Regions from separate parts of the Halomonas sp. THAF5a genome, predicted to be linked through region 2. Evidence: predicted binding sites of a transcription regulator. Region 2 holds the regulator's gene; the other holds the start of a gene.
The links. The regulator sigma-54, encoded in region 2, starts transcription at its own class of promoters, with help from an activator protein. The targets are predictions, from matches to a motif close to TGGCACNNNNNTTGCTNT.
Positions count from the first base shown of each region.

Region 1: urtA (urea ABC transporter substrate-binding protein) is a predicted target of sigma-54. The motif match lies at 5,747-5,764, and genes of this name have one in related genera.

Region 1 is NZ_CP045417.1:1,550,398-1,565,938, reverse strand. Features, by position in the region: gene urtE (urea ABC transporter ATP-binding subunit UrtE) at 1-694, opposite strand, end outside; gene urtD (urea ABC transporter ATP-binding protein UrtD) at 694-1,539, opposite strand; gene urtC (urea ABC transporter permease subunit UrtC) at 1,536-2,684, opposite strand; gene urtB (urea ABC transporter permease subunit UrtB) at 2,688-4,292, opposite strand; gene urtA (urea ABC transporter substrate-binding protein) at 4,353-5,669, opposite strand; gene FIU83_RS07030 (tripartite tricarboxylate transporter permease) at 6,004-7,530, opposite strand; gene FIU83_RS07025 (tripartite tricarboxylate transporter TctB family protein) at 7,530-7,982, opposite strand; gene FIU83_RS07020 (tripartite tricarboxylate transporter substrate binding protein) at 7,982-8,968, opposite strand; gene FIU83_RS07015 (helix-turn-helix domain-containing protein) at 9,237-9,851, shown strand; gene FIU83_RS07010 (response regulator transcription factor) at 9,848-10,510, shown strand; gene FIU83_RS07005 (sensor histidine kinase) at 10,507-11,880, shown strand; gene FIU83_RS07000 (ABC transporter substrate-binding protein) at 11,877-12,980, shown strand; gene FIU83_RS06995 (septal ring lytic transglycosylase RlpA family protein) at 13,239-13,574, opposite strand; gene cobA (uroporphyrinogen-III C-methyltransferase) at 13,676-14,557, opposite strand; gene FIU83_RS06985 (sodium-dependent transporter) at 14,747-15,541, opposite strand, start outside.
Region 2 is NZ_CP045417.1:2,566,764-2,582,304, reverse strand. Features, by position in the region: gene pmbA (metalloprotease PmbA) at 1-815, shown strand, start outside; gene FIU83_RS11680 (hypothetical protein) at 838-1,377, opposite strand; gene FIU83_RS11675 (HPr family phosphocarrier protein) at 1,446-1,715, opposite strand; gene rapZ (RNase adapter RapZ) at 1,719-2,633, opposite strand; gene FIU83_RS11665 (PTS sugar transporter subunit IIA) at 2,677-3,162, opposite strand; gene raiA (ribosome-associated translation inhibitor RaiA) at 3,170-3,478, opposite strand; gene FIU83_RS11655 (RNA polymerase factor sigma-54) at 3,648-5,066, opposite strand; gene lptB (LPS export ABC transporter ATP-binding protein) at 5,221-5,946, opposite strand; gene lptA (lipopolysaccharide transport periplasmic protein LptA) at 5,946-6,473, opposite strand; gene lptC (LPS export ABC transporter periplasmic protein LptC) at 6,473-7,057, opposite strand; gene FIU83_RS11635 (HAD family hydrolase) at 7,061-7,633, opposite strand; gene FIU83_RS11630 (KpsF/GutQ family sugar-phosphate isomerase) at 7,680-8,675, opposite strand; gene FIU83_RS11625 (calcium/sodium antiporter) at 8,717-9,667, opposite strand; gene FIU83_RS11620 (ABC transporter ATP-binding protein) at 9,826-10,638, shown strand; gene mlaE (lipid asymmetry maintenance ABC transporter permease subunit MlaE) at 10,635-11,417, shown strand; gene mlaD (outer membrane lipid asymmetry maintenance protein MlaD) at 11,434-11,898, shown strand; gene FIU83_RS11605 (phospholipid-binding protein MlaC) at 11,903-12,553, shown strand; gene FIU83_RS11600 (lipid asymmetry maintenance protein MlaB) at 12,550-12,888, shown strand; gene FIU83_RS11595 (BolA family protein) at 13,028-13,282, shown strand; gene murA (UDP-N-acetylglucosamine 1-carboxyvinyltransferase) at 13,295-14,557, shown strand; gene hisG (ATP phosphoribosyltransferase) at 14,578-15,240, shown strand; gene hisD (histidinol dehydrogenase) at 15,312-15,541, shown strand, end outside.

The DNA.
Region 1 (15,541 bases), 1.0 Mb from region 2:
CCGTCAGATGCTCCCGGATCAGCGCCTCGGAGAGGTCGCCGATCTCGCCGTGGGCCACGGGCCGGCCGCGATCCATGATCGCGAAGCGGTCGGCGTACTTGTGGGCGAAGGGCAGCTTCTGCTCCACCAGCAGCACCGTCAGGCCGTCCTCGCGGATCAGCCGGCGGATCACCTCGCCGATCTGGGTGACGATATTGGGCTGGATGCCCTCCCCCGGCTCGTCGAGGATCAACAGCCGTGGCTCCAGCACCAGCGCCCGGCCGATGGCCAGCTGCTGCTGCTGGCCGCCGGAGAGATCCCCCCCGCGGCGGTGCTTCATCTCCTCGAGCACCGGGAAGAGCTCATAGACGCGCCCGGGTATGCGCCTCGCCCCGTCGCCGCGCGCCGCGAGACCGGTGCGCAGGTTCTCCTCGACGGTAAGCAGCGGGAAGATCTGGCGCCCCTGGGGCACGTAGCCGATGCCCAGCCGCGAGCGGTCCTCGACCCGGCGCCGAGTCAGCTCGACGTCGTCGGCGAAGCGGATGCGGCCCGAGGCCACCGCCACCTCGCCCATGATCGCCTTCATCAGGGTGGTCTTGCCCACTCCGTTGCGGCCCATCACGCAGGTGCACTGCCCGGCGGGCACCTCGAGGTCCAGGTCCCAGAGGGTGTGGCTCTCGCCGTAGTACTGGTCAAGCGATGCGATCGTGAGCATCAGGCGGCCTCCTCGTCGGGGTCGGCGCCAAGGTAGACCTCGACGACCCGGGGGTCGCTGGCGACCTGGTCCATGCTGCCCTCCGCCAGCACGCTGCCCTGGTGCAGCACCGTGACCGTGCGGGCGATGGAGCGCACGAAGCCCATGTCGTGCTCGACCACCACCACGGACTGCCTGCCCCGGCCGGCGAGCCCGGTGAGCAGCTCGGCGGTGCGCTCCATCTCCTGCTCGGTCATGCCGGCGACCGGCTCGTCGACCAGCAGCAGCCGGGGACGCTGCATCAGCAGCATGCCGATCTCCAGCCACTGCTTCTGGCCGTGGGAGAGGATGCCGGCCGGGCGTTGGCGACACTCGACGAGCCCGACGGTGGCGAGCACCTCCTCGATGCGATCGCGGATCTCGCCGGTCAGGCGCGCGGTGAGCGTGGGCAGGATGCGCTTGTCGGCGGCCATGGCGAGCTCCAGGTTCTCGAACACCGTCAGGGCCTCGAACACCGTGGGCTTCTGGAACTTGCGCCCGATGCCGAGGCTCGCGATCTCGGGCTCGCTCTTGGCCAGCAGGTCGTGGCGGCTGCCGAACCAGACCGAGCCGCTGTCGGGGCGGGTCTTGCCGGTGATGATGTCCATCATGGTGGTCTTGCCGGCGCCGTTGGGGCCGATGATGCAGCGCAGCTCGCCGTCGTCGATGGTCAGGTCGAGGGCGTCGATCGCCTTGAAGCCGTCGAAGCTGACGGTCACGCCCTCCAGGTAGAGGATCGGGCCGTGGCGCACGTCCACCGGCGAGGCGGCCGGCACCAGGAAGTCGAAGACGTGGTCGCGATCGGCCAGCGAGGTGAAAAGAGTCATGCCGAGGCCTCCCTGGGCGGGGCGGGTTCGGGGAATGGCGGGGGTGTCGACGCGCGGCGGCGATAGGCCAGCAGCCCGGCGATGCCCTTGGGCAGCAGCACCGTGACCAGCACGAACAGACCGCCCAGGGCGAAAAGCCAGGCATCCGGCATCACCCCGGTGAACACCGTCTTGGCGTAGTTGACCAGCAGCGCCCCGATCACCGCGCCGTAGAGGGTGCCTCGCCCGCCCAGCGCCACCCAGAGCACGATCTCGATGGAGAAGATCGGCGAGAACTCGCCGGGATTGATGATGCCCACCTGGGGCACGTAGAGGGCCCCCGCGACCCCGGCCAGCATCGCCGAGACGACGAAGACGAAGAGCTGGAAGCGCTCCACCCGGTAGCCGAGAAAGCGCGTGCGCGCCTCGGCGTCGCGGGTCGCCACGCAGACCCGGCCGAGCTTGCTGGCGACGATCGCCCGACACAGCACATAGCCCGCGGCGAGCGCCAGGCCGGTGGCCAGGAAGAGCCCCAGGCGGGTGGCGTCGCTTCTCAGGTCGAAGCCCAGCAGCTCCTTGAAGTCGGTCAGGCCGTTGTTGCCGCCGAAGCCCATCTCGTTGCGGAAGAAGGCGAGCATCAGGGCGAAGGTCAGGGCCTGGGTGATGATCGAGAGATAGACCCCGGTGACCCGCGAGCGAAAGGCCAGGAAGCCGAACACCAGCGCCAGCAGTCCCGGCGCCAGCAGCACCATCAAGAAGGCGAAGCCGGCCATGTCGAAGCCCAGCCAGTACCAGGGCAGCGCCTCCCAGTCGAGGAAGACCATGAAGTCCGGTAATACCGGATCGCCATAGACGCCGCGATCGCCGATCTGGCGCATCAGGTACATGCCCATGGCGTAGCCGCCCAGGGCGAAGAAGGCACCGTGGCCGAGGCTCAGGATGCCCAGATACCCCCATACCAGGTCCACGGCCACCGCCAGCAGCGCATAGCTCAGGTACTTGCCGAGCAGCGTTATGGTGTAGGTGGAGACGTGAAGCGGATGCCCCGCCGGCAGGGCCAGGTGGAGCAGCGTCACGACGGCCAGGGCGGCGAACAGGAGGCCCAGGAAGCGCCGGGTCGCGCGTTCTCGGAACGGCCGGCCGAGCCACGAACTGGAAGCATGCATGGATCAGCCCTCCGCCGCCCGGCCCTTCTGCGGAAAGAGTCCGCGGGGGCGCTTCTGGATGAACAGGATGATGAAGACGAGCACCAGGATCTTGGCCAGCACGGCGCCGGCCCAGGGCTCGAGCACCTGGTTGATGACGCCCAGCGACAGCCCGGCCACCAGGGTGCCCCACAGGTTCCCCACGCCGCCGAACACCACCACCATGAACGAATCGATGATGTAGTTCTGGCCGAGGTTGGGGCCCACGTTGGTCAGCTGCGAGAGCGCCACGCCGGCGAGGCCGGCCACGCCGGAGCCCAGGGCGAAGGTCAGGATGTCGACCCGGGTCGCGCGGATGCCCATCGAGCGCGCCATGGCACGGTTCTGGGTCACGGCACGCACCTCCAGGCCCAGCCGGGTGCGCCGCATCACCAGCATCAGGCCGGCGAACACCAGCAGCGCGAAGCCCAGCACGTAGAGGCGATTGAGGGTCAGCGACAGGCCCTCGTTGATCATCAGCGAGCCGCTCATCCACTCCGGCGAGACCACCGTGCGGTTGAGCGGCGAGATCAGGGTGCGCACCAGCTGCTGGAGGATCAGGCTGACGCCGAAGGTGGCCAGCAGGGTCTCCAGCGGGCGGCCCTTGAGGAACTGGATGACGCTGCGCTCGATGACGATCCCGGCCAGCGCCGCGACCAGGAAGCCCACGGGAATCGACAGCAGCAGCGCCAGCCCCGGCTGGCCCGGCAGCAGCTGCTGCATGCCCCAGGTGGTGTAGGCGCCGAGCATGATCAGCTCGCCGTGAGCCATGTTGATCACGCCCATCACGCCGAAGGTGATGGCCAGGCCGATCGCCGCCAGCACCAGCACCGAGCCGAGCGACAGGCCGAAGTAGAGGGTCTCCAGGCCGCGGTTGAGCCTGAGATTCTGCTCGATGTCGGCGAGCGCCCCGCTGGCGGCCTCGGCCAGCGCCGGATCGTCGCTGCGTGCCGCCACGTTCAGGGCCGCCCGGGCCTCGGGGTTGAGGCTGCCGGCCAGGGCCTCGATGGCCGCGGCCTCGCCCTGCTCGAGCCGGTGAATCGCCAGCCCCTGGGCCAGCAGGCGGCGGACCTCGGCGTCGCCTTCGTCCTCGAGCGCGCCCTCGAGGGGCACGACCATGGCGGCGTCGACCCGCCCCAGCAGGTCCCGGGCCGCCTCGCGACGAGCCCCGGCATCCTCCACCCGCAGGTCGAGCACCGCCAGGGTGCCCTGCAGCCGGCCGCGCAGGGCGTTGTTGATGCCGATGCGGTCGAGCTCGCGGCGCGACATCTCGCCGGCGGGTTCGAGGCTCAGGGCGTCCGCGACCGGCCAGTGCCGGCCGCGGTTCTCGAGCACCACGACGAAGCGCCCGGTGTCCTTGTGGCGCTGCAGCTTGCCGTCCATCAGCGCCTCGAGCCAACGCCGGGTGCGCGGGTCGCCGCTGGCGGCGAGGGCCTCGATGGCCTCGCCCTTGTCGGCATAGGCCCGGGTATCGAGGGCCTCGAGCAGCGCCCGGCCGTCATCGCCGGGTGCAGCCATGGCCGCCGGCGCGGCGAGCGCGACGGCGACCAGGCAGAGCAGACCTCGCACGAGGGAGCGGATCTTCCTCATGACCATGTCCTGTCGGTAAGGGGAAAGAGCCCGGGCCGCGGACGCGGCCCGGGGAGCGGCTTACTCGGCCGAGGCCACCTCGGCCTCACCTCCGCCGCAACTCCCCGCCACGACGTTGTAGTTGCCGCAGGACATCGGGACGCGCCAGTCGCTGATCAGGTCCTTGGAGCCTTCCAGGTAGTCCGACCAGGCGTCCCCGGCCACGGTGGAGGGAGTCTCCCAGACGATGGAGAACTGGCCGTTGTCCTGGATCTCGCCGATCAGTACCGGCTTGGTGATGTGGTGGTTGGGCATCATCGCCGCATAGCCGCCGGTGAGGTTGGGCACGCTGACGCCGATGATGGCCTCCTTGACCGCATCGACCTCGGTGGTGCCGGCCTTGCGCACCGCCTCGGCCCACATGTTGAAGCCGATGTAGTGCGCCTCCATGGGATCGTTGGTCACCGCCATCTCGTCGCCGGTGTAGTCGATCCAGGCGTCGATGAAGTCGTAGTTGGCGTCGGTGTCGACGCTCATGAAGTAGTTCCAGGCGGCCAGGTGGCCGACCAGCGGCGCGGTGTCGATGCCGGTGAGTTCCTGCTCGCCCACCGAGAAGGCCACCACCGGGATGTCGGCGGCATCGATGCCCTGATTGCCCAGTTCCCGATAGAAGGGCACGTTGGCGTCGCCATTGATGGTCGAGACCACCGCGGTCTTCTTGCCCTCGCTGCCGAACGCCTTGATCTCGGAGACGATGTTCTGCCAGTCGGAGTGACCGAAGGGGGTGTAGTTGACCATGATGTCCGCCTCCCCCACGCCGTGCCCCTCGAGGTAGGCCTCGAGGATCTTGTTGGTGGTCCGCGGGTAGACGTAGTCGGTGCCGGCCAGCACCCAGCGCTCGACCCCCACCTCGTTCATCAGGTAGTCCACGGCGGGGATCGCCTGCTGGTTGGGCGCCGCCCCGGTGTAGAAGACGTTCTCGGAGGACTCCTCCCCCTCGTACTGCACCGGGTAGAAGAGCAGGCCGTTGAGCTCCTCGACCACCGGCAGCACCGACTTGCGCGACACCGAGGTCCAGTTGCCGAAGATCACGTCGACCTCCTGCTGGGCGAGCAGCTCGCGGGCCTTCTCGGCGAACAGGGGCCAGTCGGAGGCCGGGTCCACCACCACGGCCTCCAGCTCGCGCCCCAGCAGGCCGCCGTCGGCGTTCTGCTGCGCGATGAGCATCTCGACGGTGTCCTTGAGCACCGTCTCGCTGATGGCCATGGTGCCGGAGAGCGAGTGCAGGATGCCGACCTTGATCGGCTCCTCCTGGGCCAGGGCGGGGACGGCCACCCCCAGGCTCAGGAGGGACGCGGCCAGCCAGCGGGGCGAACGGGAAGCGGATGACGGGATCATGGGAACTCCTTGCGGGCGATGTTGTTGTCGGTCTGTCCAGCGCAGGAGGACATCGCGTACGACGCCTCTGGCCTGTCATCGCAAGGGGTGTGCCAGTTCGCCGGAGCATCGGTTTTCGCTCGAGAAATCAGACGCTTGGAAAAAGTTCAGCGAGACGTGACGGGCATCGCCGCAGGGCCTCGCGGGGCATGCGCCCGCCGCGGCGCCCCACCGTCGTCCGTCCCCATGGTGCAACGCACCATCGCAGCGCATGCCGGCCACGCACGACACGGGGGGCGCCGGCCAGGCCGGCGCCCCCCGTGGGACGTGCAGGTGCGACAGGGGTGTCCGTGGCTCAGTCGCCTTCCGGACCGCCCGTGCCGGTGGTCACCTTCATGCGCCGGCGCAGCAGGGGCCCGACGATGTAGGGAAGGATCAGCCCCAGGCCGGCGAACACCCACAGGCCGATGGCCAGGCCGCTGTCCCAGAGGATGGTCCAGTCGCCATCGGAGATGTCCATGGCATGGCGCAGGTTCTTCTCCATCTCCGGCCCCAGCAGCAGGCCGAGGATGACCGGCACCAGCGGGATCTCCAGCTTGCGCAGCACATAGCCCGCCACCCCGAAGGCCACCATGAAGTAGAGATCGAAGGTGGTGTTGCTGATCGAGTAGATCCCGACGAAGGCGATCATGGTGACGACCGGCAGCAGGTACATCGGCGGCACCGAGAGCAGCCGGACGAAGATGCCGACCAGCGGGATATTGAGCACCAGCAGCAGGAAGTTGCCGATCAGCAGCGCCGCGATCACCCCCCAGACGATGTCCGCATTCTGGGTGAACATCAGCGGTCCCGGCGTGATGTTCAGCGAGATCAACAGCGCCAGCAGCACGGCGGTGGTGCCGCTGCCCGGCACGCCGAGCGTCAGCATCGGCACCAGCGCGCCTGAGGAGGCGCCGTTGTTGCCCGCCTCGGGGCCGGCCACGCCACGCGGGTCGCCCTGGCCGAAGTGGCCCTTGGCGCCCACCACCTTCTTCTCGAGGGTGTAGCCGATGAAGCTGCCGAGCGACGCCCCTGCCCCCGGCAGGACGCCGGCGATGAAGCCCAGCACCCCGCCACGCAGGCTCGAGGGCAGGATGTTGCGGATGTCGGCCCAGGAGAGTTTGAGCTTGTTGACGACCATCTTCTGCTTGCAGCCGCCGGCGCGCTCCTCGATGAAGAACAGCAGCTCCGAGATGGCGAACAGCCCGACGATGGCGATGATGAAGTCGACCCCTTCGTAGAGCTCCAGCGTGCCGAAGGTGAAACGCTGAACGCCGGTGTTGTCGATGCCCACGGTGGCGATCATCAGGCCGATGGCCGCGGCCACCACCGTCTTCATCGGATTCTTGCCGGTGATGCCACCGAGGGTGGCGAAGGCCAGCAGGAAGAGCGCGAAATACTCCGCGGGGCCGAAGGTCAGGGCGAAGTCGGCCAGGATCGGCGCCAGCAGGATCAGGCCGATGGTGGCCACCAGGCTGCCGATGAACGAGGCCACCGCCGAGATCGCCAGCGCCTCGGCCGCCTTGCCCTGCTGGGCCATGGGATAGCCGTCCAGGCAGGTCATCATGGCCGGCTCGTCGCCGGGGATATTGAGCAGGATCGACGAGATGCGCCCGCCATACATGGCGCCGGCGTAGACCGCGGTGAGCATGATCAGCGCGGTCTCCGGGGCGAGCCCCAGGGTGAAGGCCAGCGGGATCAGGATCGCCACCCCGTTGGCCGGCCCGAGCCCCGGCAGCGCGCCGATCAGGGTGCCCAGGAAGGCGCCCATCAGGGCGAACATCAGGTTGTGGGGCGCCAGGGCGACGCCGAAGCCGTCAATCAGATAGCCGAGGGTCTCCATCAGCTCACCTCCAGAAACGAGAGCAGGCCCAGCGGCAGCGCGAGGTCCAGGGCGAAGTTGAACACCAGGTAGACCACCAGGCCGGAGATCGCCCCGACGAGGTAGGCGCGCGGCGCCCGGGACCCCATGCGCCAGCACAGGGTGCCGACGGCCAGCGTCGTGCTGACGATGAAGCCGAGCGGCTGCAGCAGCATGGCGTAGAGCACCAGCACCACCACCGCGATGATCAGTTCGACGCCGGTGCGGCTCCAGGGCCAGGCGTTATCCGGATCGGGACGCACGATCAGGTAGAGGCTCGAGAGCGCCAGCACCACGGAGAGCAGCAGCGGGAAGGTCTCGGGGCCGACGGCCTCGCTGCCGCCGAAGGGTTCGGGGAGTTGCGTGGCGCCCCAGCCGTACGCGACGGCCAGGACGATCATCAGCACTCCGAAGATGCGGTCATTGAACGTCATTACTGAATCAGCCCGATGTCCTGGGAGAGCTTCTCGATGTCATCGATCTGGTCTGTGACGAAGGTCTCGAACTCGCCGGCGCTCATGTGGAAGGGCATCAGGCCGTTGTTGGTCATGACGTCCTTCCACTCCTGGCTTTCGTAGATGGTGTCCATGGCGTCCACCCAGTACTGCTTGGCGTCCTCGGAGATGTCGGCGGGCATGTAGAAGCCGCGCCAGTTGGGGCCGAGGGCGTCGATGCCCTGCTCACGGGCGGTGGGAATGTCACCGAACTCGCCGGGCAGGCGCTCTTCAGAGAGCACGGCCAGCACGCGCAGGTCACCGGACTCCATGAAGCCCTGGGCCTCGGAGATGTCGCCGGTGAAGGCGTCGACATGGCCGCCGACCACCTGGGTCATGGCCTCGCCGCCGTTGTTGTAGGAGAGGTAGGCGATGCGCGGCAGGTTCTCGACGCCCGCCGCCTGGGCGGCGATCAGCACCTTGAGGTGGTCCCAGCCCCCCTTGGCGCTGCCACCGGCGAACTTGACGCTGCGCGGATCCTCGGAGAGGGCTTCCATGAGCGCGGGCAGGTCGTCGTACTCGGAGTCGTCGGCCACGGCGATCACGCCGTAATCCGCCCCCAGCGCGCCGATCCAGTTGACCATGTCGGCGCTCATGCCGGGGAACTGGCCCTGGGCCAGGCGAGTGGTGGTCGCCGTGGAGGCCGCCACCAGCAGCTGATCGTCGCCGCCTCGCTTGCTGACGGTGTGGGCGTAGGCGACGCCGCCGCCGGCGCCGGCCATGTTGATGGTCTGGACGTTGCCGGGCACCAGCTCGAGGTCCTGCAGGACCTGACCGACGCTGCGGCAGGTGAAGTCCCAGCCGCCGCCCGGGTCGGCGGGGGCCAGGCACTCCACCTTGCCCTCGGGCTCGAAGGCGAAGGCGGTGACGGCGGTGGTGGCGAGCATGCTGATCGCGACCAGCTGAACGGGGCGCTTGAGGTTCATGGCGGGCGTGCCTCCTGACATCGGGCTTGTAAGGTCGTTATGTGATGGTCGGCTTGCGGAACCTGTCGGCCTTCCTTACAATTCTGTAAGGCAGAACATCGTTCCTCAGGACGGAAAGTTAGGCGCGCCCGCAGGGGGCGTCAACGCCGCGCCGCCCGATTGCGACCAAAGTTCAAGGAGCGCAGTCGTTGCCTCACAGGGGCGTCAGCGACGCTCGAGGCCAGGTGCCTTCAGACGACTCATTCAACCCAGAGAGGCTCGATCCCCCATGGCACAGGACCGCGTCGAGGCGGTGGAGCGCGCGCTGACGGTGCTCGAGGCCTTCGACTCCCCCCAGGAGGTCTTCAGCCTGGCGGAGCTCGCCCAGGCCACCGGCTTCTACAAGAGCACCCTGTTGCGCCTGCTGGGCTCGCTCGCCCGCTTCGATTACGTGCAGCGCAACGCCCACGGCCGCTGGCATCTCGGCCACGCTCCGGTGCGCCTGGCGCGCCGCCACCTGCCCGGCCGGCACCTGGCCAGGCGCATCCAGCCCCTGCTCGCCCGCCTGGCGGCCGAGACCGGCGAGACCGCGGCCCTGCTCGAGGTGGAGGACGGCATGGTGGAGTGTCGGCTGGTCACGCTGCCCGAGAGCGCCCTGCGCCACGACCTGCACCCGGGCGACCGGTGGGCGGTGGAGGATGACGATGACCCGCGACCGCGCCTGCCCGGCGGCACCATGGTCTGCCAGGCGCTGCCCGGCGACGCCCTCGAGCCGTCGCGCTGGCTGGCGCTCTCGGGCCCGGCCGGTCGCCTGGAGGCAGGGCAAGCCAGGGCCGCCCTGGAGGCCGCCGTGGCGGCACTGGCCGCCGGTCCGGGACAGGACGGCCGAGAGGTGGCGCCATGAGCCTGCTGCTGATCGAGGACGATGCCCTGCTCGCCGAGACCCTGGCCGAGACCCTGCGCCTGGGGGGGCACGAGGTCCGTCACCTCGCCGACGGTGGCGAGGCACGCGAGTGTCTGGCGGCGCCCGGTCACGGCGTCGCGCTGGTGCTGCTCGACCTCAATCTGCCGGGCTGCGGCGGCCTCGAGGTGCTCGAGGCCCTGCGTGCCCATGACCGCGCCACGCCGGTCCTGATCCTGACCGCGCGTGGTGCCGTGGAGGACCGGGTACGCGGCCTCGACCTGGGCGCCGACGACTACCTGGCCAAGCCCTTCGCCCTGGACGAACTCGAGGCTCGGGTGCGTGCCCTGCTTCGCCGCCGCAGTCCCGCGGCGGAACTGAGCGTGGGCCCCCTCACCCTCGACACCCGACAGCAGCGTTTCACGCTTCAGGGAACACCGCTCGCCCTGCCGCCCCGGGAACAGCGCCTGCTGGCCTGCCTGATGCGCCATGCCGGCACCCCTGTGGACAAGGCCCGGCTCGCCGAGGAGGCCTTCCAGGGCGATGCCATGGGCGACAACGCCATCGAGGTCTACGTGCACCGCCTGCGCAAGCGCCTGGCCGACGGCGCCGTGGCCCTGCGCACGGTGCGCGGCCTGGGTTACCTGCTGGAGGCCGAGTGAGGCGCGGCGACAGCCTCTCCCGTCGCCTGCTGGCCTGGCTGCTGGTGCCGCTGCTGGTACTGGGCAGCCTGATGCTGCTGCAGGCCTGGTTCGAGGCCCGGCGCACCGCCGACCGCGCCTTCGACCGCCTGCTCGAGGCCGCCTCCCTGGCCATCGCCGAGCAGGTGCAGTGGCAGGATGACCGCCTGTGGCTCGACCTGCCGCCGGCGGCGCTGGAGATGCTGGCCACCGATGCCGAGGAGCGGGTGTTCTACAGCCTGGTCGACCACCGCGGCCGCCTGATCACCGGCAACGCCGAGCTGCCGGGGGACGAGCGCGAGGCGCCATCGGACGACGACACCCTGCGCTATCGCGACATCACCTGGCAGGGCCTCGCGCTGCGCCAAGGCGTCCGGCGCACGCGCCTGGAGGAGTGGCAGCAGCGCGAGCCCTTCGAGGTGCGCGTCGCCCACAGCCGCGAGGGGCGCGACGCCCTGGCCGCCGAGCTGTGGCGGGCCAACCTGGCGATGATCCTGGCCATGGCGGCGCTGGCCATCGTGGCGCTGCTGCTGTCGATCCGCACCGCCCTGGCCCCGCTGACCCGCCTGCGCCGCGCGATCCGCAGCCGCGATCCCCGCACCCTCGCCCCGCTGGACCTGCGCCTGCCCCGCGAGCTCGCCGAGCTGCGCGATACGGTCAACGACCTGCTGGCCCGGATGCGCCGGGTACGCGCCAACCAGGAGCGCTTCATCGGCGACGCCTCCCACCAGCTGCGCACGCCGCTGGCGGGACTCTCGGCCCGCGCCGAGCTCGCCCTGCGTCAGGAGGATCCGGCCCGCTGGCGGGAAGCGCTGGTCGCCATGCAGGCGACCAGCACCCGGACCGCACGACTGGCGATGCAGCTCTTGTCCCTGACCCGCCTGGCCAACCCCGAATACCGCCCCGAGCGCGTGCCCCTGTCGCTCAATGCCCTCGCCCGGGAGGCGGTGCGCGAGCACTGGGCGAGCTGCCATCGGGCGGGGGTCGATCTCGGCATGGCGACCGCCGAGCGCGACGTTGAGGTCCCGGGGATCGACTGGCAGCTTTCCGAGGCGCTCGGCAACCTGATCGATAACGCCTGTCGCTACGGGGCGCGCCACGTCACGGTCCGGGTCGGCGAGGCCCCCCCGAGTCTGGCCGTCGAGGACGATGGCCCGGGCATTCCCGTGGCGCGGCGCCTGTTGATGCTGCGTCCCTTCCATCGCGACCGCGACGATCGGGAAGGCTCGGGACTGGGGCTCGCCATCGTCGACGGTATCGCCCGCGCCCACGATGCACGCCTGGCGCTGACCGAGGGCGCGGGCGGCGTCGGGCTGTGCGTGACGCTGCGCTTTCCCGGAGAGACCCCATGACCCGCCGAGCCTCCACCATGCCTCCCCTCGCCCGCCTGATCGGATGCGGGCTGCTCGCCCTGCTGCTCATCGGGCCGCCGTCGCATGCCGCCCCGAGCCTGCGCTACCCCGCCGCGCCCGAGAGCGACGTCACCCTGCCGCTGGTGATCCACGGCGCCCTGGACCTGCCCCAGGTGCGACCGCTGCTGGACGCCTTCCACCGCGACCACCCCTGGTTCGCGATCCACTACCGCAACCTCTCCACCCTGGCCCTGCACGAGCGCTTCCTCGGCTCACCCGGGGAGGCCGACGTGCTGATCTCCTCGGCCATGCCCTGGCAGTACCGCCTGGCCAACGACGGCCACGCCCAGCCCCTCGAGACCCCGGCGGCCAGGCGCTGGCCGGCCTGGGCCCGCTGGCGCAGCGAGCTCTTCGCCGTCACCTTCGAGCCCATCGTGATGGTGGTGAACGAGGCGGTCATCGCGCGCTTCGGCGAGGTGCGAAGCCACGCCGACCTGCTGACGCTGCTCGAACGCCGGGAGGAGACGCTGCGCGGCCGGGTGGTGACCTACGACCCGACGCTCAGCGGCGCGGGCTACACCTATGCCATCGAGGAGTCGCGGCTCTCGCCCCGCTACTGGGAACTGGTGGCCGCGCTGGGCGCGTCCGAGGCCGCCCTGGCGGGGACCACCGGGGAGATGCTGGAGGGATTGATCGAGGGGCGCTATCTGGTGGGCTATAACCTGCTGGGCAGCTACGCCCGGGAGCGCCTGGCCGACCACCCGCACCTCCGGATCGTGGTGCCCGAGGACTACACCCTGGTCACCCAGCGCCTGGCGCTGATACCCCGTCGGGCTCCCCATCCGGCGGCGGCCCAACGGTTCGTCGACTTCATGCTCGGTGAGCGGGGACAGCAGGTGCTGGCACGGGAGACGCCGCTGGGCGCCCTTCACCCCGCGCTCGAGGGGCCGGGCACGGCGGCCGCGCTGCGTCGGCGACTGGGCGAGGCGCTGCGCCCCATTGCCTTGGGACCGGGGCTGCTGGCGACCCTGGACGACCTCAAGCGTGAGGCACTGTTGTCGCGCTGGCGACGGGAATTCGCCCGACGCGAAAGACGCTGACGGAGAGGGAGGCCTCTCCGATATCGACATGCTGGAAGGTGTTGGTGCCTGATGCGGGCACGGTGCCGCGCCCTTGGGGTCTGACCCCGCCGCTGCATGCTGCGTCACACTCTGATATTACTGAGCAATCAACAACCTGGGGGTCAGACCCCAAAGGCTACGCCGAGCTTTCGAGCATCGGCCAGGTATATGCAACCTAAAGATTTAGCAGCCATTTACCCGGGTCGCTTTCAGGCTCTGATCCCCATGACGTCAAGCTTATCGTACGTAGGAGATTTCCACCGGCGCGGTGCCGCGCTTGAGCATGCCGAGCGCCCTGGCGGCGCGCTTGGAGAGATCGATGATGCGCCCCTTGGCGTAGGGGCCACGATCGTTGATCAGCACCTCGACCTCGCGGCCGTTGTCCTCCCGGGTCACCGTGACGCGGGTACCGAACGGCAGGGTCGGATGGGCGGCCGTGAGGGCCTGCTGGTCGAAGGGCTCACCGCTGGCCGTGGTGCGGCCCTGAAAGCGGTCGCTGTAGTAGGAGGCGATGCCCTCCTGGGTCCTGACCTCGGGCTCGTGGGCCTGGCCGGTACCGGCACAGCCGGTCATCAGCCAGCCGGCCAGGCCGACGGTCAGCAGCAGTCGAGTACGAATCCCCATGCGGTCACCTTGTGACGAAACAACGTGCGCCCGGGCTCGCCGCGGGACGATCAGGCGCCTTTGTCGAGGGTCGATGCAGACGGATGCTTGCCCTGCAGCCAACCCGCGCTGTTGGCCTGCGCCTGGTCGAACCAGGCCAGCCGGTCGTGGAGTGACACCACGCCGCCGACGACGATCAATGTCGGCGGTCGGATAGTAACCACTTCGCCTGCCGGCGGCAACGCCTCGAGGGTCCCGACGTGCACCCGCTGGCGTGACGTGGTGCCCTGCTCGATCAGCGCCACCGGGGTCTCGGGCGCCAGGCCATGGCGCCGCAGCTGCTCGCCGATCAGCGACAGGCTCCCGAGCCCCATGTAGAACACCAGGGTCTGGCCGGGCCTCGCCAGGGTCGGCCAGTCCAGGTCGCTGCTGCCGTTGCGCAGGTGGCCGGTGACGAAGCGCACCGACTGGGCATGATCGCGATGGGTCAGCGGAATGCCGGCATAGGCCGCGCAGCCGGACGCCGCGGTGATGCCGGGCACCACCTCCACCATGATGCCCGCCTCGACCAGCGTCTCGAGCTCCTCGCCCCCGCGGCCGAAGATGAAGGGATCGCCCCCCTTGAGGCGCACCACTCGCTTGCCTGCCCGGGCCCAGTCGACCAGGGCCTGGTTGATGCCATCCTGAGGCACGCTGTGCAGCGAGCGCTCCTTGCCGACGTAGAGGCGAAAGGCCTCCGGCGCCGCCAGCGACAGGATCTCGTCGCTCACCAGCCGGTCATGGAGGATCACCTCGGCGGCCTGGAGGCGTCGCAGGGCCTTCACGGTCAGGAGCTCCGGATCGCCCGGGCCGGCCCCAACCAGGCTGACGCAGCCCTGGGGAAAGGCCGAGCCTTCGAGCGGCCCCCATGGCGCCTCGTCACGCCCCACCGCGTGCTCGGAACCGGTTCTCATATTCCAAAAACCTCAGTCTTGATTGGCGAGTTATTCATTATGGTAATTAATAGTCGCCACGTATACCACGACTCCCTCGGCACAAGGCTATAACTGCTGGTTTCATGGCCGGCACGGGGCGCGGCGGCGGCCCGAAACGACATCGCCCCCGCAGGACGGGGGCGATGGACACACCAAGGCGCGGCGGGCTCAGGGGCAGAGCGTGCGCCTGAGGCGGGGGCTGGCCAGCTCGCCGACCAGGGTCACGGCCACCAGGAGCGCCAGCAGCCAGGGCCAGTGCAGGCCGAACTCGACCCGGGTGATGCCCAGGGCGTCGACGAAGATCATCAGGATCCCCAGCGGGCTGACGTAGCGCACCATGAACAGCCATAGGGCCTGCCAGACGGGCGACAGGCCGAGCTCCTCGCGGAAGGTCTCGCTTCTCAGCACGAACCCGGCCAGCACCACCATGCCGAGCCCGCCCAGCGGCATCATCCAGCGCGAGGTCAGGTAGTCGAGCCAGTCGAAGAAGTGCTTGCCGGCCAGGGTCCAGTCGGCGCCGACGTTGAAGGAGAGCATCGCCAGGGTGCTGATCAGCCACAGCACGATGCCGGTGCCCCAGGAGGCGGCGCGCCGCGAGATGCCCTTGTTGTCGGTCAGCCAGGAGACAGTAGCCTCGACCATGGAGATCGACGAGGTCAGCGCGGCCATGGAGAGCATCACGAAGAAGAGGGCGCCGAACAGGTTGCCCAGGGGAATGGCCTGGAAGGCCAGCGGCAGGCTCATGAAGATCAGGCCGGGACCGCTGCTTGGGCTCATGCCGTTGGCGAAGATCACCGGGAAGATCGCCAGCCCGGCCATCAGCGCCACCACGGTATCGGCCAGCGCCACGGAGAGCGTCGTGCGGGCGATGGAGGTGGTCGCGGGCAGGTAGCTGCCGTAGGTGAGAATCGCGCCGGAGGCCAGCGACAGGGTGAAGAAGGCGTGGCCGAGCGCGGCCAGCAT
Region 2 (15,541 bases):
GCAGCCAGCGCGGCAGCCGCCACTCGCTCTCCTGCCTGCTGATCGCCGAGGACGAGAGTGGCATGCAGCGCGATTACGACTACACCAGCGCCCGGGATCCCCGCGACCTGCTGGCCGCCGAGGCGGTCGGCGAGAGCGCCGCCCGACGCACCCTGAGCCGCCTCGGGGCTAAGCGCCCGGCCACCGGGCGCATGCCGGTGCTCTTCGACCCGACCCTGGCCAGCGGCCTGGTCGGCCACCTGATGAGCGCCATCGCCGGCGGGGCGCTGTTCCGCGAGGCCTCCTTCCTCTGTGACCGCCTCGGCGACCCGCTCTTCCCCGAGTGGTTCAGCCTCGGCGAGCGTCCCATGGAGGTCGGGGCCATGGCGAGCTCGCCCTTCGACAACGATGGCGTGCAGACCCGTGACAACGTCTTCGTCCGCGACGGTCGCCTGGCGAGCTACATGCTCTCGGCCTACAGCGCCCGTCGACTGGGCCTCGAGACCACCGGCAACGCCGGCGGCGCCCGCAACCTGCGCATCACCGCGCCGCTTCAGAGCCGCGAGGCGCTGCTCGAGCGCATGGGCCGCGGCGTGCTGGTCACCGAGCTGATGGGGCAGGGCGTCAACGGCGTGACCGGCGACTACTCCCGCGGGGCGGCGGGCTTCTGGGTCGAGGACGGCAGGATCCAGCATCCGGTGGAGGAGTTCACCATCGCCGGCAACCTCGAGACGATGTTCCAGGGGCTCGCCGGCGTGGGGAACGATACCGACACCCGCGGCAGCATCCACACCGGCAGCTGGCTGATCGACGAGATGGTGGTGGCCGGCGGCTGAGCCATGCTGGGCCTGGAGACGCTCATCTCAGCGGTTGATAGTGCTCGTCCAGGCCCAGCCGTTCAAGCAGACGCGCGAAGAGGAACGCCTCCTCACCCTTCAGGGAGCGTCTCAGGCAGTCCAGATACTCGCGGCGAGAGTAACGCAGCCAGCGAGGTGCCTTGTAGGCATCGAGGTCGATGGCAAACAGGCGCTCGTCACGGACCAGAAAATTGTTGGTATGCAGGCCACGACAATGAATGCCGTGGTGGTCGAAGGCTGTCAGCGCATCCAGGTACTGCTCCTGAAGCATGGGTGAATCCAGGATGAGCCGCTTCAGGGGGGTGCCGCGAATGTTCTCGGTCACCGAGCGGTATCGTTGCGTCTCGACGATGGTCGGCGTGGCGATGCCGAGTGCCTCCAGGCGCTTCGCTATCAGGACGACGTTATGCCCCGGGTAGGGACGAATGCGCAGCGCGTAACGCAGGCGGTCGAAGGTCTTCGGCTGGAAGGTCTTGATGAAGTGGTCTCGCTCGGCGTCATAGTGGACAAGGGAATACTTGCCACTCTGGATCAGTTCCATAGATGAGGCTTCAAAAGGGTGAATGGCATTTCTTGTGGCGGCATGATCCTGCGCCCGGCGGTTGCCACTCAGGCGTCCTCGTCGAAGCGGGCCTCGAAGAGGGCGGCGACCGCCTCGAGGGCCGCGTCGGCCTCCGCGCCCTGGGTGTGCACCTCGAGCTCGGTGCCGCAGGGGGCGGCGAGGATCAGCAGCGACATGATGTTGCCGGCGTCCGCCTGCTGGCCGTCCCGGTGCACGGTGACCCGTGCGTCGAAGGGCTGACAGCACTGCACCAGCTTGGTGGCGGCGCGGGCATGCAGGCCGCGGCGGTTGGTCAGGGTCAGCTTGCGGCTCGGCACGCCTCAGCCTCCTTCCTGCGGCGCGTCGTCACCCGCCGATGCATCGGGGAGGGTGACCTGCACGCCCAGCTCGCGATGGCGCAGCCGCACCCCGGCGTGCCGCGATGCCAGGTGGGCGGCCAGCCGCTCGGCGAGGTAGACGGAGCGGTGCTGGCCGCCGGTGCAGCCGACGGCCACGGTCAGGTAGCTGCGCTGGCTGGTGCGATAGTGCGGCAGCCAGCGTTCCACCCAGGCGAGGATATCGTCGTGCATCTCGGCGACCACCGGGTAGCCGTCGAGGAAGGCGACGATGCTGGGATCGCGTCCCGTCGCGTCGCGCAGCTCAGGATCCCAGTAGGGGTTGGGCAGGCAGCGGGCGTCGAAGACGATGTCGGCATCCAGCGGCACGCCGCGCTTGAAGCCGAAGGACTCCACGGTCAGCGTCATCTGCTCGGCGCGATGGCCCGCCACCTGGTCGGTGATGCGCCCGCGCAGCTCGTGCACCGAGAGCCGGGTGGTGTCGATTACCAGATCGGCGAGGTCGCGAATCTCCGAGAGGGCCTGCTCCTCGGTATCGATCGCCTCGGCCAGGCTCATGTCGCTGTCGCGGGTGAGGGGGTGGCGGCGGCGGGTATGGGAGTAGCGCTCCAGCAGGATCCGCGCATCGGTGGTCAGGTAGACCACCTGGCAGGCGAGCTCCCGGGCGCGCAGGTCGTCGAGGAGCTCCGGGAAGCGCGCCAGGGCGTCCGGCAGGTTGCGCGCATCGATGCTGACGGCGATGGAGGAGCGCAGGCTCTTGCCCTGCTGGAGTTCGTCCACCAGCGGCCCGAGGAGCATGGCCGGCAGGTTGTCGATGGCGTAGTAGCCCAGGTCCTCCAGCGCCTGCAGCGCGATCGACTTGCCGGAACCCGACCGGCCACTGATGATCACGAGCTGCATGCGGGGTCTCCTGGTCGCGTAGGGGCGGGCGGTGCCCCGGGGGTCAGCCGCCCTGACGGCCGCTCGGGGCCTGTTGGCGTATGGCCTCCATGAGGTGCTCATGGAGTTCCCGCTGGCTCGTGCTGTGGCGCAGGCGCCCACGGGTGTCGGCGTCGTTCATGACGCCGGCGACCTGCCCCAGCAGGGCGAGGTGGGCCTCGTCGGCCTCCTCGGGCACCAGCAGCACGAAGACCAGGTCCACCGGTTCCCCGTCGATGGCGTCGAAGTCCACCGGCTCGGCCAGCTTGAGAAAGCCGGCGATGGGGGCCTTGCAGTGCGGGTTGCGGGCATGCGGAATGGCCACCCCGTGGCCGATCCCGGTGCTGCCCAGCCGCTCGCGGCCGATCAGGCGGCTGAAGACCTCCTGGCTGTCGAGGCTGGGCGTGTTCTGGGCGATGAAGGTGCTGAAGAACTCCAGCACCCGCTTCTTGCTTCCCCCGGGCACATCGAAGAGGGTGCGCTCGGGGGGCAGGATGGCGTCCAGTGTCATGATGGCGTCAGCGCGCGCCGGCGCCCTGGGCGCGGGCCTGGGCCTTTTCCTTGTGCTTGACCAGCTGGCGGTCGAGCTTGTCGGCCAGGGCATCGATGGCGGCGTACATGTCGTTCTCCATGGCCTCGGCATGGAGGTCGGCACCGGCGGCATGCAGGGTGCAGGCGGCTTGCTGGCGCTCCTTCTCGACGGAGAGGGTGACCTGCACGTTGGTGATGTTGTCGTAGTGACGCTCGACGCGGGTCAGTTTTTCCTGCACATAGTCACGCAGTGCGTCGGTCAGTTCCACATGATGGCCGGTGATGTTGACTTGCATGACACGCTCCTTGCTCTTTCGGGGTGTGGGTCGATTGTAACCCTTTTTAGCGTCCTGCATACCCCCTCGGTCGGGGGCGGTGTGGCGCGGTGCGAACGGCGTCAATTCAACCGTTTGCGCAGGGATGGGGCCTGGTCATTTCGGCGCCGCGGGAGGCCGAACAGGGGCCTCATCTCAGCCGCTTTCGTTCGCTGGAGGAGGGGATGCCCATCCCTTCGCGATACTTGGCCACCGTGCGCCGGGCCACGCTGATGCCGGCCTCGTCGAGCAGGGCGACCAGCCGGCTGTCCGAGAGCGGCTTGCGCGGCGGCTCGTCCTGGATCAGCTTGCGGATCCGCGCGCGGATGGCGGTGCTGGAGTGGGCGTCGCCCTCGCCGCTGCCGCCGCCCACCTGGCTCGAGAAGAAGTACTTGAGCTCGAACATGCCGCGCGGCGTATGGATGAATTTCTGGGTGGTGACCCGCGAGATGGTCGATTCGTGCATCTCCACGACCTGGGCGATATCGGCCAGGATCAGCGGTTTCATGGCCTCCTCGCCGTGCTCCAGGAAGTCGAGCTGGCGGGCCATGATCTCGCGGCCCACCCGCAGCAGGGTGTCGTTGCGGCTGGCGAGGCTCTTCATCAGCCAGCGCGCCTCCTGCAGGTGGTCCTTGAGGAACTGGTTGTCGGCGCTCTTGTCGGCGCGCCGGATCAGGGCGGCGTAGTCGGGCTGAATGCGCAGGCGTGGCATCGCCTCGGGATTGAGCTCTACCTGCCAGCCCTCGTGGGTGTGGCGGGCGACCAAGTCGGGGATCACGTAGTCGCTGTCGCCCTCGCCGAAGGCGCTGCCGGGGCGTGGATCCAGCGATCGCACCAGGCCGATCGCCGTATCGAGGGCGTCGTCGTCGAGGCCGAGGCGGCGCTTGAGCAGGCGGCGGTCATCGCCGGCCAGCGCCTCGAGGAACTGGCGCACCAGGCGCCGGGCCTGGGGCAGCAGCGGGGTGTCGTCGGGCAGGGTGGCGAGCTGCAGCAGCAGGCACTCGCGCAGGTCGCGGGCGAAGACGCCGGTGGGCTCGAACTGCTGCAGGCGCAGCAGCACCTGCTCGACCTCCCGGCCACGCAGCCCGGTGAGGCCCTGGGCCTTGAGGCCGTCGCGGATCTCGTCCAGGGGCTGGATGAGGTAGCCGTCGGCGTTGACGGCGTCGATCAGGCTCTCGGCGATGCGCATCTGCTGCGGGTCCAGGTCGGTCATCGCCAGCTGCCAGGCGAGGTGCCCCTGGAGGCTCTGGCCCGCGGCCTGGCGCTCGAAGTCCGGCGCCTCGCCGCCGGCGGGCGCGCCGCCCAGGTCCTGATAGGTATCGGACCAGTCGCTGTCGGTGCTGAGCTCGTCGGGAATCTCGCTGGCCCAGTCGTCGTCGGGCGTCTCGCTCACCGCCTGTTCGCCGAACTCCTCCTCGACGTCCAGCAAGGGGTTGGATTCCAGCGCCTGCTGGATCTCCTGGCGCAGGTCCAGGGTCGAGAGCTGCAGCAGGGCAATGGCCTGCTGGAGCTGGGGGGTCATGGTCAGCTGGGTGCCGACGCGAAGCTGCAGGGAAGCCTTCATGGCCATGAGAGGAGTTCCCTCGACGTGCCGAAAATTTCCACCCTAGCGGCTGGGTGCGGGAGGTGCAACCGAAGAATTAGCAACAATCGTGCCATGCGCAAGCAGCATGCCGTAGGCGAATAACGACATGTGCATCAGGGTATTGCGATCGATCGGACGGTCAGAGGCGGAAGTCCTGACCCAGGTAGACATCGCGCACCCGCTGGTTGGCGAGGATCGCCTCGGCATCTCCCTCGGCGATGATGCGGCCGTCGCCTACGATGTAGGCGGTGTCGCAGATGTCGAGGGTCTCGCGCACGTTGTGGTCGGTGATCAGCACCCCGATGTCGCGCGCCTTGAGCTGGCGGATGATGCCCTTGATCTCGCCCACCGAGATCGGGTCGACCCCCGCGAAGGGTTCGTCGAGGAGGATGAAGGCGGGCTCGGTGGCCAGCGCCCGGGCGATCTCCACGCGGCGGCGCTCGCCCCCGGACAGGCTCATGCCAAGGTTGTCGCGGATGTGGGTCACGTGGAAGTCCTCGAGAAGCTCCTCGAGCCGGCGCTGGCGGCCGGCGCGGTCGAGGTCGCGGCGGGTCTCGAGGATCGCCATGATGTTGTCGGCGACCGACAGCTTGCGAAAGATCGAGGCCTCCTGGGGCAGGTAGCCAATGCCGGCCCGGGCGCGCTCGTGCATGGCCGCCGTCGACAGGTCCCGGTCGTCGATATGCACCGCGCCGGCATCGGCGCGCACCAGGCCGACGATCATGTAGAAGGAGGTGGTCTTGCCGGCCCCGTTGGGACCGAGCAGGCCGACGATCCGGCCCTGCTCGATGGAGAGGCTGATGTCCTGCACCACCCGGCGGCGCTTGTAGCTCTTGGCCAGGTGTTCGGCCCTCAGGGTCTTCATCACGGCCCATCCTGCTGTTCGGGTTCGAGGGTCATGCGCACGCGCTGGCGCTCCCCGACGCCCTGGGCGTCGGCGCGCGCCTGGACGACGCGACGGTCGAGGAAGTACTCGAGGTAGCCGCCATCGAAGGTGTCCCCGCCCTGGTGGAGTTCGGCGCGGTCGATCAGCTCGATGCGACGCTCGGCGACGTGATAGACCACGGTGCGACCCCAGCCGCGTACCAGGGGTTCGTCCGGGGCGGGCCGCTGCTCGATGTAGGCACGCTCGCCGGTGGCGGTGGCCCGGGTCAGCTGGCCCTGGTCGTTGCGCTGGATCTCGACCCGTGCGCCGGTCAGCTGCATGCTGCCCTGCTGGATCTCCACGTCGCCGGTATAGACGGCGGTGCCCGCGCGGTCGTCGAGGTCGAGGCGGTCGGCCTCGACCTGGATCGGGGCGCTGGCATCGCCCTCGAGGGCCAGGGCCGGAGAGCTGCCGAGCAGCAGGCCGATGACGCCGAGGGTCAGCAGGGGGGCGAAGAAGGCTCGCATCATGACTCGGGGTCCTCGCGGGTGTCGGGCGGATGGTGGCCGCGCACATTGTCGGTCAGACGGGCGCGGTTGTCATGGATCCAGGCGTCGAAGCGCTTGCCGCGCATCCGCTGGGGCGGCTGGCGAAGCAGCGCCGGGGTCTCGCTCCAGGCATGGCCGCGGTCGGCGTCGAAATGCAGGACCTCGGTGTCGAGCTGCCAGCGCTCCGCCGGGGCCAGCAGGCGCGCGTCGCCGGTCAGGGTCAGCGGGTTGCCCCCTGCGCCCAGGGTGCCGTGGTCGCCGCTGGCGAGCCAGACCCGGCCCGAGCGGTCCAGTAGCCGTCCCTCGGGCCGTGCAAGGCGGGTGACGTCATCGTGGGGGGTGTGGGTCAGGCGCGGCGTGTCGAGGCGCTGATGCGGCTCGCCCGAGGCATCGAAGCGCGTCAGGCGGGCGTCCTCCAGGTAGTAGTCGGGCTCGCCCGAGCCGTCGCCCGGCACGGGGCCGGGTGCCGGCGCCTCCTGCAGGTCGAGCACGGCCAGCCCGCCCCCCAGGGCGAGCAGCAGCAGGACCAGGCCGGTGCGAAAGCCCGGGCGCGGCAGGCCCATGGCTCAGCTCGCGCCGTGGAGGTAGGTGTCGAGCACGGCGTCCCAGTGCCCCTGGGCCTGCAGCAGGGTGTCGCAGATCTCGCGCACCGCGCCGTGGCCGCCTGCGGCCTCGGTGATCCAGTCGGCCTGGTCGCGGATGTAGGCCGGCGCGCCGGGCACGCTGATGCCGACCCCGGCCCGGCGAATGGCGGCCACGTCGGGCATGTCATCGCCGCAGTAGGCGACCTGCTCGAGGGCGAGGCCCAGCCGGGCACACAGCTCGCGCAGCACGACGAGCTTCTTCTCGGCGCCCTGGAAGACATGCTGGATCCCCAGCGCGGCGGCGCGCTGGCTGACCATCGGCGAGTCGCGCCCGGTGATCAGTGCCACCGCGATGCCGGCGCGCTGGACGAGCTTGATGCCATGGCCGTCGAGGGTGTGGAAGGCCTTGACCTCGAGGCCGTCGGCCTGGAAGTAGAGGCGCCCGTCGGTGAGCACGCCGTCGACGTCCATGGCCAGCAGGCGGACATGGCGCAGGCGGTCGACCAGCGGGCCGTCGTCGAGGGGGCGGTGTGGCTGGGGTGGGGCGAGGCTCATGGTGTCTCCAGTCGAGTAGCGGGCGAGGCGGGTGGTCGAGCCGACGTCAGATGACGCCGCTCGAGAGCAGGTCGTGCATGTGCAGGGCTCCGATCGGTCGGCCGTCGGCGTCGACCACGGCCAGCGCCGAGATGCGCCCGTCCTCCATCAGGCGCACCGCCTCGGCTGCCAGGGTGTCGGGGGCGATGCGCTTGCCGGGGCGGGTCATGACGTCGTCGACGGTAAGGCCCGAGAGATCGCTGTGCTGGTCGAGGGTGCGGCGCAGGTCGCCGTCGGTGTAGACCCCGGCCAGGCGGCCGTCGTCATCCACCACGCAGGTAAAGCCCAGGCCCTGGCGGGTGATTTCCAGCAGCGCATCGCGCAGCGGGCTGCCCAGGGGGACCGCGGGCAGGCGGTGTCCCTCGTGCATCAGGTCGGCGACCCGCAGCAGCAGGCGCTTGCCGAGGCTGCCGCCGGGGTGGGAGAGGGCGAAGTCCTCGGCGGTGAAGCCGCGGGACTCGAGCAGCGCCACGGCCAGGGCGTCGCCCAGGGCCAGGGCGGCGGTGGTGGAGGAGGTCGGCGCCAGGTCCAGCGGGCAGGCCTCGCGCTCGACCCCGGCATCCAGGTGGGCGTCGGCATGGCGCCCCAGGGTCGAATCCGGGCGACCGGTCATGCTGATCAGCGGCGTGCCCATGCGCTTGAGCAGGGGCAGCAGGGCGGTGACCTCGGCGGTCTCGCCGGAGTTGGAGAGTGCCAGCACCACATCGCCGCGAGTGATCATGCCCAGGTCCCCGTGGCTGGCCTCGCCGGGATGCACGAAGAAGGCCGGGGTGCCGGTGCTGGCCAGGGTCGCGGCGATCTTGCCGGCGATATGGCCCGACTTGCCCATGCCGGTGACCACCACGCGGCCGCGGCAGGCCAGGATCAGCCGGCAGGCGTGGTCGAAGGCGTCGTCGAGGCGCTCGGCCAGGGCCGCCACGGCCTGCTGCTCCAGTTCCAGGGTGCGGCGGGCACTGTCGCGCAGGAGGGAGGTGCCGGCCGCGGAGGGGGTGTCGTTGGTCATGGCGGTGATTGTTGCCCGTTGTCAGGTTTCACTCAAGGGGGTCAGGCCGTGGGGGCGAGGCCGGCGCTGCCCAGCCAGGCCAGGTAACCGAGGTAGGCGAGCAGCAGCAGGCCGCCGGGCAGCCGCCCGAGCCGGCCGCGCCGGTTCCAGAGCAGCAGCGCGCCGAGGGCCAGGGTCAGCAGCAGCATGATCGGATAGTCGCGCCCGGCCGCGGCGGGGTCGGTGGCCCCCGGCGCGAGCAGGGCGGGCACCGGCAGCACGGTCAGCATGTTGAAGAGGTTGGAGCCGATGACGTTGCCGATCGCCAGGTCGTGGTGGCGCTTCAGCGCGCTGGCGACGCAGGCGGCGAGTTCCGGCAGGCTGGTGCCGATGGCCACCACGGTCAGGCCGATGGTCAGCTCGCTGACACCGAGCCCGCGGGCGAGCTCGCTGGCGCCCCACACCAGGGCCCGGGAGCTGGCGATCATGATCACCAGGGTGCCGAGCAGCCAGGCCAGGGCCTGGCCCAGGGGCATGCCCGGGATCTCGCCGCCGTCCTCGTCGTCCGGGGTGTCGGCGCGAAACAGCCACCAGAGGCTGAACACCAGCAGCACCAGCAGCAGGGCGCCGTCGAGACGGTCGAGGTGGCCGTTGGCCAATGCATAGCCGGCCAGGCCCGTGGCGCCGAGCAGCAGCGGCAGTTCCCGGCGCACGATGGAGAAGCGCACCGGGATCGGCACGACCAGGGCGGTCACGCCCAGCACCAGGGCGATGTTGGCGATGTTGGAGCCCAGCGCGTTACCGACGGCCAGGTCCGGCACGCCGTCCAGGGAGGCCATCACCGACACCACGACCTCGGGGGCCGAGGTGCCCAGCGAGACGATGGTCATGCCGACCAGCAGGGTGCTCATGCCGGCCCGCCAGGCGGTGGCGGCGGCGGCGCCGACGAAACGGTCCGCGCTCCACAGAAGGCCGATGAAACCGAGCGACACGATCAGCAGGGGAACCAGCATGGCGAGATCCGAGCGGGGAGTGAAGGGCGCACATTGAACATGGCGGGCCCCGGCGGTGCAAGGGGCGTCATCGGGGCGCTGGCGCGCCGGGGCAGGGTTAGGATACGATGTTCGACAATTTGGCGAAGGACGCTGATTTTGCGAAGGAAGCTGATGAAATGACGGACTCCCCCTTCGTGGAAGTGGCGGGGTTGCACTTCTCCCGCGGCGAGAAGGAGATCTTCCGTGGCGTCGACCTGGCCATTCCGCGAGGACAGATCACCGCCATCATGGGCCCCAGCGGCACCGGCAAGACCACCCTGCTCAAGATGATCGGCGGCCAGCTCATCCCCGACGCCGGTCGCGTGCGTATCGATGGCCAGGACGTCCATGCGCTGTCGCGCCGCGATCTCTTCGGCCTGCGCCGGCGGATGGGCATGCTCTTCCAGAGCGGGGCGCTGTTCTCGGACCTGGATGTCTACGAGAACGTGGCGTTTCCGCTGCGGGTGCATACCGACCTGCCCGAGGCGATGATCCGCGACCTGGTGCTGATGAAGCTCCAGGCGGTGGGGTTGCGCGGCGCCCGCGGGCTGATGCCCTCGGAGCTCTCCGGTGGCATGGCGCGGCGCGTGGCGCTGGCCCGGGCCATCGCCCTGGACCCGGAGCTGATCCTCTATGACGAGCCCTTCGCCGGGCAGGACCCGATCTCCATGGGCGTGCTGGTGCAGCTGATCAAGCGCCTCAACGAGGCCCTGGGGCTGACGGCCGTGGTGGTCTCCCACGACATCAAGGAGACGCTCTCCATCGCCGACTACGTCTACGTGATCTCCGACGGCCAGGTGATGGCCCATGGCACGCCGGCGAGCCTCGATGCTGACCGCGATCCGCGGGTCAGTCAGTTCATGCATGGCGAGCCGGATGGCCCGGTGCCGTTTCACTACCCGGCGAGGGACTTCCACGCCGACATCCTGGGCAGCGGGGGGCCGCAATGATCGAGCGAATTCGCCGCCTGGGGCACCGCTGCTGCGAGGTGATGGAGGCCCTGGGTCGGGCCGGGATCTTCCTCGGCCAGTCGGCGGTGGGGGTGCCGAGTCGCGAGGGCCTGCGCCTTTGGGTGCGCCAGATGCACTTCGTCGGCGTGATGTCGCTGGCCATCGTGCTGGTTTCCGGGCTCTTCATCGGCATGGTGCTGGCCCTGCAGGGCTATACCATCCTGGTCGACTTCGGCGCCGAGCAGGCGCTCGGCCAGATGGTGGCGCTGTCGCTGCTGCGCGAGCTGGGTCCGGTGGTGGCGGCGCTGCTCTTCGCCGGGCGTGCCGGTTCCGCCCTCACGGCCGAGATCGGCCTGATGAAGGCCACCGAGCAGCTGACCAGCATGGAGATGATCGGCGTCGACCCGCTGCGCCGGGTGATCGCCCCGCGCCTGTGGGCGGGCTTCGTGGCCCTGCCGCTGCTGACCATCGGCTTCAGCGTGGTCGGGGTGTGGGGCGGCCAGCTGGTCGGCGTCCAGTGGCTGGGGGTGTTCGAGGGTTCCTACTGGGGGAACATGCAGGCGAGCGTCGCGTTCGTCGACGACGTCGTCAACGGCCTGATCAAGAGCCTGGTGTTCGCCCTGGTGGTGACCTGGATCGCGGTCTTCCAGGGCTACGACCTGATTCCCACCTCGGAAGGCATCTCGCGTGCCACCACCCGCACGGTGGTCTATTCCTCTCTGGCGGTACTGGGCCTGGATTTCGTGCTCACCGCCCTGATGTTCGGAGAGCTTTCCTGATGTTCGGAGCAAACGGATGAAGCGCAGCAAGACGATGGAGCTCGGGGTCGGCCTGTTCATGCTGGCCGGTATCCTGGGCCTGGTGTTCCTGGGGCTGCGCGTCAGCGGGCTCAGCCTGAGCGTGCCCAGCGAGACCTTCCGGCTCGAGGCCAACTTCGCCAATATCGGCGGCCTGAAGCCGCGTGCCCGGGTCACCATGGCGGGGGTCACCGTGGGGCGGGTCGAGAGCATCGAGCTGGATACCGACTGGTACGATGCGCGGGTGGTGATGGAGCTCGACGGCGAGCTCGAGGGGCAGCTGCCCGAGGACAGCACCGCCGCCATCCTCACCGCGGGCCTGCTGGGCGAGCAGTATGTCGGTCTCTCGGTGGGCGGCGCCCCCGAGACCCTCGGCGACGGCGACACCCTGCGCGACACCCAATCGGCCCTGGTGCTGGAGGAGCTCATCCAGCAGTTCGTGACCAGCATGGTCAAGGAGTAACGACATGAAGACGATTCCCCTGCGCGCCCTGTTCCTCGGGCTCTGCCTGCTGCTGGCGGCGCTGCCACTTATGGCCGCCCAGGCCGACCAGCGCCCCGAGCAGATGATCCGCGACAGCATCGATGACCTGATGACCCGCATCGAGGGGCGCGAGTCGTACTTCGTCGATCACCTCGATGAGCTCGAGGCCATCGTCGACGACAGCCTCGAGGACGTGGCCGACTTCCGCTACATCGGTGCCAGCGTGATGGGCCGCTACTTCCGCAACGCGACCCCGCAGCAGCGCTCGCGCTTCGTCGAGACTTTCCGCGAGACGCTGATCGACACCTATGCCAAGGGGCTGGTGACCTTCGAGTACCGCGAGATCCGCGTGCTCGACAACCAGCAGGCCTCGCGCTTCGACGACCAGGCGAGCGTGGCCATGGAGGTGGTGGCCAGCGATGGCACCGTCTATCCGGTGAGCTACTCCCTGCGCCTGGACGACGACCAGTGGAAGGTGGTCAACGTCATCGTCAACGGCATCAACCTCGGGCTGACCTTCCGCAACCAGTTCGACCAGGCCATGCGCGACAACGGCCGCGACTACGACGCGGTGATCGACGGCTGGTCGCCGGACCTGGCCGTCGAGGAGCTGGAGGAGGGCGGCAGCGCATGAACGTGCTGCTCGAGCGCCACGGCTCTCGCCTGGAGGCCGATGGGCGGCGCCTGGCGGTCACCGGGGAGGTCGGCTTCGGGGTGGCCGCGGCGCTGTCCCGGGCCGGCCGCGACTGGCTGGCGGCCCGGCCGGCGGGCAGCGAGGTGATCTTCGACCTGAGCGGGGTCGGCCGCGTCAGCAGCGCCGCGCTCAGCGTGCTGCTGGAGTGGACCCGCCGGGCGCGCCGGGCGGGCGTGGAGGTCGCCTGCGTGCGGCTCTCGCCGCCGCTTGCGCGCCTGACCCGGGTCGCCGGGCTCGACACCCTGCTGCCCCTGGGGGACGTCGAGTCCGCCTGACGTCGTTCCGCGCCCTTGCCATCGCCAAGCGCGGCGCTTTTCTTTACCATGTTCTGCCACGACGGGACGCCCCCGCCGGCCCTGGCGGGCCCGGGGGCGTGTCCGCGACGAATCGATGAACCACAGGAGTGCCGGTTCCATGCAACCCAGTGACGTCAAGGCGCTGCTCGAGAACCGACTCGACGGCTGCGAGTTTCACATTCAGGGCGAAGGCTGCAATTTCCAGGTCATCGCCGTGGGCGAGGTCTTCGCGGGGCTCTCGCCGGTCAAGCGCCAGCAGATGATCTACGGCGCGCTGACCGAGGAGATCGCCTCCGGCGCCCTGCACGCGGTGAGCATCAAGACCTACACGCCGCAGCAGTGGCAGGCCGCCACCGACCAGCAGGGGGCCTGAGGGCGACCGTCCATGGACAAGCTGATCATTACCGGCAACGGCCCCGTCGACGGCGAGGTCTGGGTCAGCGGCGCCAAGAACGCCGCCCTGCCGATCCTCTGCGCGACCCTGCTGGCCGACGAGCCGGTGACCATCGGCAACCTGCCGCACCTGCAGGACATCACCACCACCCTGGAGCTGCTCGGCCACATGGGCGTGCAGCCGGTGATGGGTGACAAGATGTGCATCCAGCTCGACGGCTCCCAGGTGACCGACTGTCACGCTCCCTATGAGCTGGTCAAGAAGATGCGCGCCTCGATCCTGGTGCTCGGGCCGCTGCTGGCCCACTTCGGCCACGCCGACGTCTCGCTGCCCGGCGGCTGCGCCATCGGCTCGCGCCCGGTGGACCTGCACATCCACGGCCTGCAGGCCATGGGGGCCGAGATCAGCGTCGAGGGCGGCTACATCCGTGCCCGGGTCGACGGCCGGCTGCACGGCGCGACCATCTTCTTCGATACGGTCACCGTGACCGGCACCGAGAACCTGCTGATGGCGGCCACCCTGGCCGAGGGCACCACGGTGCTCGAGAACGCGGCCAAGGAGCCCGAGGTGGTCGACCTCGCCGAGTGCCTGATCAAGATGGGTGCGAACATCCGCGGCCACGGCACCGACACCATCGTCATCGAGGGCGTCGAGCGCCTGCACGGCGCCTACCATGACGTGATGCCGGATCGCATCGAGACGGGCACCTTCCTGGTCGCCGCGGCGCTCTCCCGCGGCCGGGTCAAGGTTCGCCGCACCCGTGCCGACATCCTCGACGCGGTGCTGGCCAAGCTCGAGGAGGCCGGCGCCGTCATCACCCACGGCGACGACTGGATCGCGCTCGACATGCAGGGGCGCCGGCCGAAGGCGGTCAACCTGCGTACGGCGCCCTATCCGGCCTTTCCCACCGACATGCAGGCCCAGTTCGTGGCCATGAATGCCGTCGCCGAGGGCACCGCCCGGGTGGTCGAGACCATCTTCGAGAATCGCTTCATGCACGTGCAGGAGCTCAACCGCATGGGCGCCGACATCGCCCTGGAGGGCAACACGGCGGTGATCACCGGCGTGGAGGCGCTCTCCGGCGCGCCGGTGATGGCCACCGATCTGCGCGCCTCGGCCTCGCTGGTGATCGCGGCGATGATGGCCGAGGGCGAGACCCTGGTCGACCGCATCTACCACATCGACCGGGGCTACGAGTGCATCGAGGAAAAACTGCAGCTGCTGGGCGCGCGCATACGGCGCGTGCCCGGCTGAGCCGACAACAGGCGAGACCCATGAGCAAGCAACTGATCCTGGCCCTCTCCAAGGGCCGCATTCTCGACGAGACCCTGCCGCTGCTGGCCGATGCCGGCATCACCCCGGCCGAGGACCTGGGCAAGAGCCGCAAGCTGCTCTTCGACACCAACCTGCCGGACGTCAAGCTGGTGGTGATCCGGGCCACCGACGTGCCGACCTATGTGCAGCTGGGTGCGGCGGACCTCGGCGTGGCGGGCAAGGACGTGCTGCTCGAACACGGCGTCGAGGGCCTCTACGAGCCGCTCGACCTGGAGATCGCCCGCTGCAAGCTGATGACCGCCGGCATCACCGGCGCCGAGCCGGCCCGGGCGCGGCGCCGGGTGGCCACCAAGTTCGTCAACGTGGCGCGGCGCTACTATGCCGAGCAGGGCATCCAGGCCGAGGTGATCAAGCTCTACGGCGCCATGGAGCTCGCCCCGCTGATGAACCTGGCCGACGAGATCGTCGACATCGTCGATACCGGCAACACCCTGCGGGCCAACGGCATGGAGCCCCGCGAACTGATCGCCCCGATCAGTACCCGGCTGGTGGTCAACAAGGCCGCGATGACCATGAAGCACGCCCGGCTCAAGCCGCTGCTCGCCCGCCTCCAGGAGGCCGTGGCGGCGCGGCGCCACGACGCGACCCTGACGGCCTCCTAGCCCGGCCAGTGGGCGAGCGTGTCCACCGCCGCCCCGATGCGACGAACCCTGATCCCAGAGGAAGCCTTGCCATGAGCGAATCCCCCACCGCCGGCGTCGACATCACCCGGCTGTCGACCGAGCAGGACGACTTCGATGCCCGCCTGGATCACCTGCTGGCCTGGGAAGGCGTCTCCGACGCTGTGATCCAGCAGCGCGTCGACGAGATCCTCGCCGAGGTGCGGGCGCGGGGCGATGCGGCGCTGATCGAGTACTCCAATCGCTTCGACCGCCTGAACGTCGCCTCCATGGCCGAGCTGAC